2 regions of the Thioalkalivibrio sp. ALRh genome follow, and region 2 is predicted to be linked to the other one. Evidence: predicted binding sites of a transcription regulator. Region 2 holds the regulator's gene; the other holds the start of a gene.
What was found. Region 2 encodes FliA, which starts transcription of late flagellar genes. Its sites were predicted from a motif close to GCTAAAGTTNNNNNNNNNNCNGCCGATA; they were not measured.
Positions count from the first base shown of each region.

Region 1: the regulator FliA is predicted to act here: its motif matches at 2,056-2,083, upstream of flgM (flagellar biosynthesis anti-sigma factor FlgM).

Region 1 is NZ_KB906519.1:120,136-125,085, forward strand. It holds gene F791_RS0100580 (MerR family transcriptional regulator) at 1-134, shown strand, start outside; tRNA gene F791_RS0100585 (tRNA-Pro) at 194-270, shown strand; gene F791_RS0100590 (flagellar brake protein) at 369-1,085, opposite strand; gene F791_RS0100595 (flagella synthesis protein FlgN) at 1,204-1,689, opposite strand; gene flgM (flagellar biosynthesis anti-sigma factor FlgM) at 1,703-2,017, opposite strand; gene flgA (flagellar basal body P-ring formation chaperone FlgA) at 2,149-2,883, opposite strand; gene F791_RS0100610 (chemotaxis protein) at 3,127-4,056, shown strand; gene F791_RS0100615 (protein-glutamate O-methyltransferase CheR) at 4,330-4,950, shown strand, end outside.
Region 2 is NZ_KB906522.1:132,303-137,252, reverse strand. It holds gene flhF (flagellar biosynthesis protein FlhF) at 1-167, shown strand, start outside; gene F791_RS0110265 (MinD/ParA family protein) at 154-978, shown strand; gene F791_RS0110260 (RNA polymerase sigma factor FliA) at 975-1,736, shown strand; gene cheY (chemotaxis response regulator CheY) at 1,796-2,176, shown strand; gene F791_RS0110250 (protein phosphatase CheZ) at 2,279-3,055, shown strand; gene F791_RS0110245 (chemotaxis protein CheA) at 3,135-4,950, shown strand, end outside.

The sequences.
Region 1 (4,950 bases), on a different contig from region 2:
AGGGCTATACGATCAATGGCGCGCGACAGAAGCTGTCTGGCGACGAGGCCAAGGGTGATCGCCAGCAGGCACGCCAGATCATCCAGGATACGATCTCGGAGCTGGAATCGGTGTTGCGTGTATTGCGCGCCTGAGAGGTCTTCTGGTCCGGGTCCTTTCGTGGGGGCAGGGAATCGGATATGATTCGCGGCTTCGGGGCGTAGCGCAGTCTGGTAGCGCATCTGCATGGGGTGCAGAGGGTCGCAGGTTCAAATCCTGCCGTCCCGACCAAGTTCAACGACTTGAAGGATATTCTTCAGGTGAAAAAAGAGGCCGCATCGAGCGGCCTTTTTTGTGTCTGGAGTGAGGGAAGAGACTGGCCTCGTCTGTTACTCCATCGAACGCCGGCGCGCCTCGCGCTGATAGTGCAGCAGGGCGATGTTGAACTGCCGCTCCAGCCACTGGTTCATGCCGGTGACCTGGAAGCCGGCATACACGTATCCGTCGCGCGGGCTGCGACGGCGATTGGCCAGACGCAGGTCGCCGCCCAGGCGTTCGCCAACTTCGGGCAGTAGCAGGTTCTCGAAACGCATCGGGGTCCCGATCTCGATTGTTTCGACCCAGTCTTGTGGTACCTCCACGCACATCCCCTGGGCCGAAAGATCGGCCAGGTCCCCGATACCGGGCTCTTCCCATTCGCGGTACTGCAATTCGACGCGCGGGCGCTCGCTGATCGGGATATGGACGCGAAAGGTCTCGCGTCGCTGGAGATATTCCAGGGTCTCGGGATAGGGGCAGACGTAAAGGGCCCCGGCGTCCTCGCGTTCGATGCGCGAGACGGCGGTGGAGAAGCGTACGGCCACCCCGCGCAGGCTGGCGAATACCCGCATGCCAGTGCCTTCCTGGGCGTGGCGATTCGCTTCGATGGGCGTGAGTTCGTCGAGGAAGAGCTCGCGTGCACCGGAATCAAGGCGAACCAGCGCGGAGTTGTACAGCGGGCCATCGTCGTCGAGGCGGACGTTGACGAGGGTGAGCTTGTGATCCAGATCCTTGAGGATGCCGGCAATCCGCTCCGGCTTGTCGACGGTGTAGTCGGTCTCTTCCATGCGTGGCGTTGTTGTAATTATTGGGCCAAGCCGCACGGTACTGCCGAGCGGTCCGGAATGCCAGCCCCGGGTGTGAGGCGGAGAAGGGCGGAGAGGTGTCGCGCAGAGCGCGCGCGGGTCATGCGCGGGTGATGCGCCGACCGGTACGGCTGCCGGACTGGGTGCGGCCGTAGGGGTCGTAGGTGGGAGCCGGGCCGGGTTCCTCGCCGCGCAGGATCTGGATGGACATCTCCACGCGACGACGGTCGCGATCGATCAGTCGGGCATTCCCCTGGTTGAGGGTATTGCAGCGCTCCACCGAGCGGCGTAGCGCCTGCCAGTGGTCGTCCAGCTCGGCGCCTCCCTCGAGCCGACCGAACAGCCGTGCAAGTCCCTCGGGCGTATACGTTTCGCCGGCGGCCTCGATCGTCTCGCGCTGTCGCCGGCTTTCGGTTTCGAGTTCCTGCAGTAGCGTCTGCTTCTGGGCCACGACTTCGCGCAGGGTCTCGGCGGCCCGTGATTCCACCGCCCGGGTCTCCTGCAGCAGGATGTCCTCCATCTGGTGGCTCAGCCGAATCGAGGCCTCCAGCGAGCGGAGGAAGGCGTGGCGTTGTTCGGGCGACATCGTCGGGTCTCTGTTAGCGCAACAGGCTTTCCAGCTCGATCATGCGATCGGCTAGCTGTTCGTTGTCTACCGGGTACTGACCGTTGGAGATGGCCTCGCGCAGCTCGGCGACTCGCGCCTCGTCGAACGGGGCGTTGCTGGCGGCCCCGGAGGCGGCGTTCATTGCCTGCGCCGCGCCGGTCAGGGTGACAGAGTCATCCTGACGTACGGGTGAGGATGCATTGCCCTGGGCGCCTGCGTCGGGGCGAGAGGTCTCATCGCGGCCCTTCACGCTCGAGCTGTTGCCATCCGGGCGCAGGCCGGGGGAGTTCGGGCCTTTGATATCCATTATTCGGTTTCCTGTTTTTGCAATTCTACTGCAGGGGTTAGCGGCAGCACCGGCTGAAACTGTAGCCCCTTGAGCTGTGAATTTTCGATTCGCTTCACAGTTTGTGGATGGTGACGAGACACACCGCCATTCTACAGGGCAACGCGTACATGTCCGGACTCGAGCACCTCGCCTTCCACGACGCGTCCGGACGAGGTGTTCTTCACGCGGATGCGATCGCCCAGGATGCCATTCTCCAGCGCCTCGCCCTGCATGCGGATCACCACCGAGCCGTTCTCGGCCAGGATGGTGACGCGCTGGCCGCGGCTGACCACCTCGCGCTGGGTGACGTGCTGCTGGCCCAGGATCTGACCGGGCCGGATGTTGCGCCGGGTCTGCAGCCCCACCAGTTCGCCCTTGTTCTCGAAATAGCTCCCCGCATGGCGAGAGGTCTGAATTCGCTTGGTGCGCAGATCGCCGGGGAGGATCGTGTGCTGGCGTCGCAGGCTGCGGCTGGCGACCAGCACCTCGGCGTAGCGCTCGACCGTGACTGGCACATAGATCGACCAGCTGACGGGGGTCTCGCACTGAACCTGTACCGCCGTATTGCCATCGCGTCGCCCGCCGGGCGGGAACCGGGTCTCCAGTGCCTCGCTGCATCGGGCCAGGCGCAGGCGGTTGTCCAGCCGGCCGATCTGAATCTCTACCGCTTCGTCGCCTGGTGTGAGGTTCAACTCCTCCTGGATGAAGCGCTCCGCCGCCAGGCGGATGTTTTCCACTGCCTCGATCTCGGCCTGTGCCGCAATGGAGACCAGGGCCAGAACGACGCCCATGGCGGCCGAAAGCCACCAGGAGCGAATGGAAGGTTTGCGTGCTGACTGGTTCATTGGTCTGGATGCGCGTCGGCTTGTCAGGACTCGAGAGGTTTGCAGAGACGTGCAAGCAGAAAACATGCCAGGCAATCAGGAGCGTACCCTCAAGAGTCACAGCGGCCGGCCGTTATCGGGTCTAGAACGCGTGCAATCGGCATGCGACGGCGGGTTGTGGCATGACAGCGTCGGTCTGCGGGGTGCACACTGGGGCCGGCGAGTCGAGGTGGCTGGCCGCTGGGCGAGGGGGAGAGCAGGACAATGAGTCAATTCATTGACGATGTGAATCAGCGCACCCAGCTGGTGGGGCAGAACCGTATGGAGCTGCTCCTGTTTCATTTGGGGAGCTCGCAGACTTTCGGTATCAACGTATTCAAGGTGCGCGAGGTGATCCCGTCGCCGCCGCTGCGGCAGATTCCCGGATCGCTGAGTGTGGTGCGTGGTGTGGCTACCCTGCGTGGCGGAACCGTCCCCATCATCGATCTGGCGCGCGCGATGGGGCTGCGTACCGCCGTGGGCGAAACGGGCGACCACAAGGTGGTGGTGACCGAGTTCAACCGGTCGGTACAGGGGTTCTGGGTGTCCGCGGTCGACCGGATCGTCAACGTTAACTGGGAAGACGTGAAGTCCCCGCCTCGTGGGACCGGGCGCGAGTCGTTTCTGGTGGCGGTCACCGAGATCGACAACAAGCTGGTCGAGATCATTGACGTCGAACGGGTACTGTCGATCGTCAACCCGTTGCCATCCACGGTATCCGACGCGGTGCGCGCGGAGGCCGAGGAAGAACGCGCCAAGCATGGACAGCGCAAGATTGTGATCGTTGATGACTCCGTGGTCGCGCGCAAGCAGATCGAGGGTGCGATCAAGGGCCTGGGCTGGGAGTACGTGGTCTTCAAGGATGGTCGCGAGGCGCTGGATTTCCTGGAGGAGCAGGCCGAGGCCGGCACCGTGGACGAGGTGGTGGAGCTGGTGATTTCGGATATCGAGATGCCGCGCATGGACGGCTATACCCTCACCGCTCGAATTCGTGCGAACGATCGCCTGAAAGGCCTCCGGGTTCTGCTGCACTCGTCACTGAGTGGGGAGTTCAATACGGATATGGTCAAGCGTGCCGGGGCCGACGCCTTCCTGTCCAAGTTCAACCCCGACGAGCTGGCCGAGGCTGTGCTTGACCAGACCCGCAAGGACTGATGCCGGTGCCTGCGCCGTTTGCGTTAGTCGACCGAGTCGACCCTGGCGGCATGGAAGCGGTAACGGATTGCCGGCCGCATGAACATCAGCGGCCATGGCGCGCCGCATCGATCACCCGTTGGGATGCTGTCGGCGTCCGCGCGGTTGCACGTATACTGCATCCGTCCGGCATGGGGGATCGCGTGTTCCCCAGTCGGGTTTTCCGACACGCTGTCAAGGATTCGTCATCAACGTGCCCGTCCGCCCGTACCGTCGACTTTCAAGGATGACTTCGTGATCGACTCGCGTGACTACGAGGAGTTCTCGCGTTTTCTTTCCGAGTGCTGTGGCCTGGTGCTGGGCGACAGTCGTCAGTATCTCGTGTCGAGCCGACTGTCGCGGCTGCTGGACGAGTTCGGCTACAAGAGTGTGCCGGAGCTGCTGCACGCAATGCGCCAGGCACCCAACCCGCGCCTGCGCACGCGTGTGATCGACGCGATGACCACGAACGAAACCTCCTGGTTTCGCGATGGCTTCCCGTTCGAGATCCTGCGCCATGTACTGCTCCCGGAACGGGCGGAGAAAGGCGCAGGGATCAAGGTCTGGTCGTCCGGCTGCTCCAGCGGACAGGAGGCCTACAGCATCTCGATGGTGGCGTCCGAGTGGGAGGAATCGCGGCCCAAGCGTGTGGTGCCGGTATCGATCCTGGGTACGGATCTCTCGGAGAAGATTCTGGACGATGCCCGGCGCGCGGTGTACGACGGGCTGAGCATCGTCCGTGGCCTGAGCGAGGCGAGGCGCGCCCGCTTCTTCGAGACCGTGGCGGAGGGCCATCGCGTACGCCCGGAGATCCAGCGCCGCTGCCGTTTCCAGAAGCTCAACCTGATCGACAGCTATGCGGCGCTGGGCAAGTTC
Region 2 (4,950 bases):
AGCGCGGCCCCGCGCGTCGATCCTCCCGCGATGAACGATGGACCGATGCAAGCCTGGCGGAGTTCTCGAATGCCGGCCGCAATGCGCCGTCGCCGCGCCGTACTCAGGATGCGGGCGTTCTGGAGATGATCCATCCGGTGGGGAAAGGACGCTATGCCACGCACTAATCAGCCGTTGAAGGTCATTGCGGTTGCCTCCGGCAAGGGCGGCGTCGGCAAGACCAATGTGTCGGTCAACCTGTCCGTGGCGCTCGCGCGGCTGGGCCGCGAGGTCATGCTGTTTGATGCCGACCTGGGGCTGGCCAATGCCGATGTGCTGCTCGGACTGCGACCCGAGCGCACCCTGCATGACCTGGTGACCGGACAGGTGGACGACCTCCAGGATGTGCTGATCGAGGGCCCGGAGGGGATCAAGGTCATCCCGTCGGCCTCGGGGATCGCGGCGATGGCGAATCTCACGCAGCTCGAGCACAACGGTTTGATCCAGGCATTCAGCGCCTATTCCAAGCCGCTGGATGTGCTGGTGGTGGATACGGCAGCGGGCCTGCAGGAATCCGTCACGACCTTCTGTCGAGCGGTCCAGGAGACCCTGGTCGTCGTCTGCGACGAGCCGGCGTCCATCACCGATGCCTATGCCTTGATCAAGGTGCTGCATCGAGATCATGGCATGCGGCGTTTCCGGCTGGTCACGAATATGGTCCAGGACCGCGCGGGCGCCGAGCGCTTGTTGCAGAAACTCACCACGGTTTGCGACAACTACCTGCCGGAAGTCATCCTGGATCTCGCCGGTTACATCCCGATGGACGAGCATCTGCGCAAGGCCGTACAGAAACGGGCACCGGTCGTGCAGCAATATCCGGGCAGCCCGGCGGCCAAGGCCTTTACCGAACTCGCCCGTGCGGTCGACCGCTGGCCGGTGGCCCGTGGTGCCGATGGTGGTGTCGGGTTTTTCGTCGAACGGATGCTGCAGAGCGCATGATGGCGACGCGTAATCGCCTCCACGGATACGAGAACGTGGCCGCAGCCGGCCACGAGCAGCGCGTCGCGGAACATATCGAGCTGGTGCACCGCATCGCGCACCATCTGATGGCTCGCCTCCCTTCCTCGGTCCAGGTCGATGACCTGATCCAGGCCGGCATGATTGGCCTGCTGGAGGCCGCGCGGCAATTCGAGGGCGGGCAGGGCGCGACGTTTGCGACCTACGCCGGGATTCGCATCCGTGGCGCGATGATCGACGAGTTACGCCGCAGTGACTGGACCCCGAGATCGGTGCACCGCAACAGCCGCAAGATCGCCGAGGCGATCCAGACGGTCGAGGCCAGGGAGGGGCGTGCGGCGCGCGGGGTCGAGGTGGCCGAGGAACTCGAGGTCCCGATCGACGAGTACTACTCGATGCTGCAGGACCATGCCGGCGCCCATCTGTTCGCGCTGGATGATCTGGGCGGCACCGATGGTGATGCGGACCGGGTGATCGAGGGGCAGGAGGCCTCGCCCTCGCGCACGATCGAGGCCGGGGAGTTTCGCGAGGAGCTGGCCGCCGCGCTGGGCGATTTGCCCGAACGCGAACGTCTGGTGTTGTCGCTTTATTACATCGAGGAGCTCAACCTGCGCGAGATTGGCGCGGTACTCGGGGTGACCGAGTCGCGCGTCAGCCAGATCCGCAGTCAGGCCGTTATCCGACTGCGCGCGCGCCTGGGCTCCTGGCTCGAAGACGGCGAGGCTTTGCAGTTATTCTGAAGGCCAAGCTCTAGTACTCATATGAATCATTTATCCCGGAGTGACCTGTGGACAAGGGAATGAAAATTCTCATCGTGGACGACTTCTCCACGATGCGACGGATCATCAAGAACCTGTTGCGTGATCTTGGCTTCAACAACACCCAAGAGGCCGATGACGGCAGCACGGCATTGCCGATGCTCCAGAACGGCGACTTCGATTTTCTGATTACCGACTGGAACATGCCCAATATGCCGGGCATCGACCTGCTGCGGGCGGTTCGTGCCGACGAGAAGCTGAAGACGATGCCGGTGCTGATGGTGACGGCGGAGGCCAAGCGGGATCAGATCGTCGAGGCGGCCGAGGCGGGCGTGAACGGCTACGTGGTGAAGCCCTTTACTGCGGAAACCCTCAAGGAAAAGATCGACAAAATATTCGAACGCATTGAATCCCAAGGCTAGTTTGGGATTCGGTGTCGAAGTCTCCTGGTCCAGACAAATGGATGGCCGGGGGATCGATCCCGGTCATCACGTTCGGGATGGGGAGCGAGCAAGGGGCTTTGGATGACAGACCAAGAACAATCGATCAGTGAGCAGCAAATCGCTCGCGCGCGGGAGCTCGTGCAGGTTCTGGAGGCAGGGGATGAGGTGGCCGCGCGCGCGTTGATCCAGGATCTGGCGCGCCCCTACGACCGCGAACTCTTCGACGAGCTCGGAAAGCTTACGCGCGACCTGCACGAGGCCTTGCAAAGCTTCCGGGGGGATTCGCGGCTGGTCGAGTTGACCCAGGCCGAGATCCCGGATGCCCGCGAGCGTCTCAATTATGTGGTCACGATGACCGAGAAGGCCGCGCACGAGACCCTGACCGCGATCGAGACGAGTCTCCCCATTGCCGAATCGTTCAGCCAGCAGGCCGGCCAACTGACGGCGAAGTGGACCCGTTTTCGCAATCGGCAACTCTCGGTCGACGAGTTCCGGGAGTTCGCTCGTGAGCTGGACGAGTTTTTTGCTCAGGCCAACGACGATACCGAAGAGCTGCGCCGCCTGCTGTCGGAGGTTCTGATGGCGCAGAGCTACCAGGATATTACCGGGCAGGTGATCCGGCGCGTGATTCAGCTCGTGACCGACCTGGAGGAGAACCTGGTCACGCTGATTCGGCTGTCCAGCGGGCGTATGGAGACGGTCGAGGCTGCGGAGAAGACGCTGGATGACGATGCCGAGCGGCGTGAGGGCGATCGGCGTGGACACGGGCCAGCAGTGCCGAAGACTCAAGATTCCGGCCAGGATGTCGTTCAAGGACAGGACGAGGTGGACGATCTGTTGTCCAGCCTGGGCTTCTAGGTAGCCCGCTGATCCCTGAATCGGCGGCTTCCCGGCGCCCACCCCTCAACGGCAAGCCTCACCGGAACGGAGAGACCGAATGGCCATCGACCCCAACGACGAAATCCTTCAGGACTTCCTGATCGAGGCCGGGGAACTGCTCGAAGGACTCAACGAGCAGCTGATCGACCTGGAACAGCATCCCGATGACCGGGATCTGTTGAACGCGGTATTTCGCAGCTTTCACACGATCAAGGGTGGCGCGGGCTTTCTGAGCCTGGATCCGCTGGTGACCGTCTGCCATCACGCAGAGGATGTGTTTAATCTCCTGCGCAATGGGGAACGTCAGGTCGACGGTCACCTGATGGATACCATGCTGCGGGTCCTCGATACGTTGAACGTGATGTTTGGCGACCTCCGCTCCGGGGTCGATCCGACGCCCGCGGAGGCCGATCTCGTCGAAGACCTGCGGCGGATGGCCAAGAATGAAGACGTGGCCGGCAATTCCGAACCCGCCGCAATCGCGACGCCAGACGTGCCCCCCGAACCGGAGCCGGAACCGGCACCCCCCGCCGAGGTGGAAGCCACTGCGAAGGCTGGAGGGGATGAGTCGGGGCTGGTCGGTGCCGATGACGAGATTACCGATGACGAGTTCGAGGCCCTGCTGGATTCGCTGCACGGCGATGGTTCGCCGCAGGCGGCCCAGGACTCCGCTACGCCGTCGACTGAGGACGCCGGGTTGCCCGGCACCGATTCGGATGCAGCCGGGCCAGGGGACGACGGCGAGGACCTGATTTCCGACGATGAGTTCGAGAACCTCCTGGACGAGTTGCAGGCGCGAGGTGATGGGCCTCCCGCCACTGCAGCGCCGGCACCCGCTGTGACTGAGTCGTCCCCGCATGAAGAGCCGAGCGTGGAGCCCGAAGCCGCTGGCGCGACACAGGAACCGCCGGCTCCCGAAGCCAAGCCACAGGCGTCTTCGCCTGCGGCCGCGGCGGCCGGCGCCCGGCAGGCCCCTCAGGGCGAGGCCTCGGTCCGTGTGAACACCGAACGTCTCGACGAGATTATGAATCTGGTCGGGGAGCTGGTGCTCGTGCGCAACCGCCTGAGCATGTTGCGAACCCAGCATGTGGACGACGAGCTGGGCAAGGCCATTAGTTCGCTGGCGCTGGTCACGTCGGATCTTCAGACGTCGGTGATGAAGACCCGCATGCAACCGGTCAATAAGGTCTTCAATCGCTTCCCGCGCGTGATCCGCGATCTGTCGCGCAGCCTGGGGAAGGAGATCGAGCTGGAGATCTTCGGCGAGGACACCGACCTCGACAAGAACCTGGTCGAGGCCCTGTCCGATCCGCTGGTGCATCTGGTGCGCAACGCCGTGGATCATGGGATCGAGACTCCGGAGGTGCGCGAGAAGGCCGGCAAACCGCGCAAGGGGACGGTGGTGCTTGGCGCGGCTCAGGAAGGCGATCACATCGCCTTGCTGATCAAGGACGATGGGGGTGGCATGGATCCGCAGGCCCTGCGGCGCAAGGTCGTCGAGAAGGGTCTGATGGAACCCGCGATGGCCGAGCGGATGACCGATCGCGAGGCCTTCAACGTCATCTTCATGGCCGGGTTCTCCACCAAGACCGAGATCTCGGATGTGTCCGGTCGCGGGGTGGGGATGGACGTCGTCAAGACGAAGATCTCGCAGCTTAACGGCACCATCGAGATCGATTCCGAGATCGGTGTCGGGACCACGCTGCGGGTGAAGCTGCCGCTGACCCTGGCGATTCTCCCTGCATTGATGGTCATCCTCGACGGGCGGCGATTCGCGATCCCGCTGGCGTCTGTCTCGGAGATCCTGGACCTGGATCTGACCAAGACCCATTACGTGGATGACCAGGAGGTCATTGTCGTAAGAAATCAGGCGC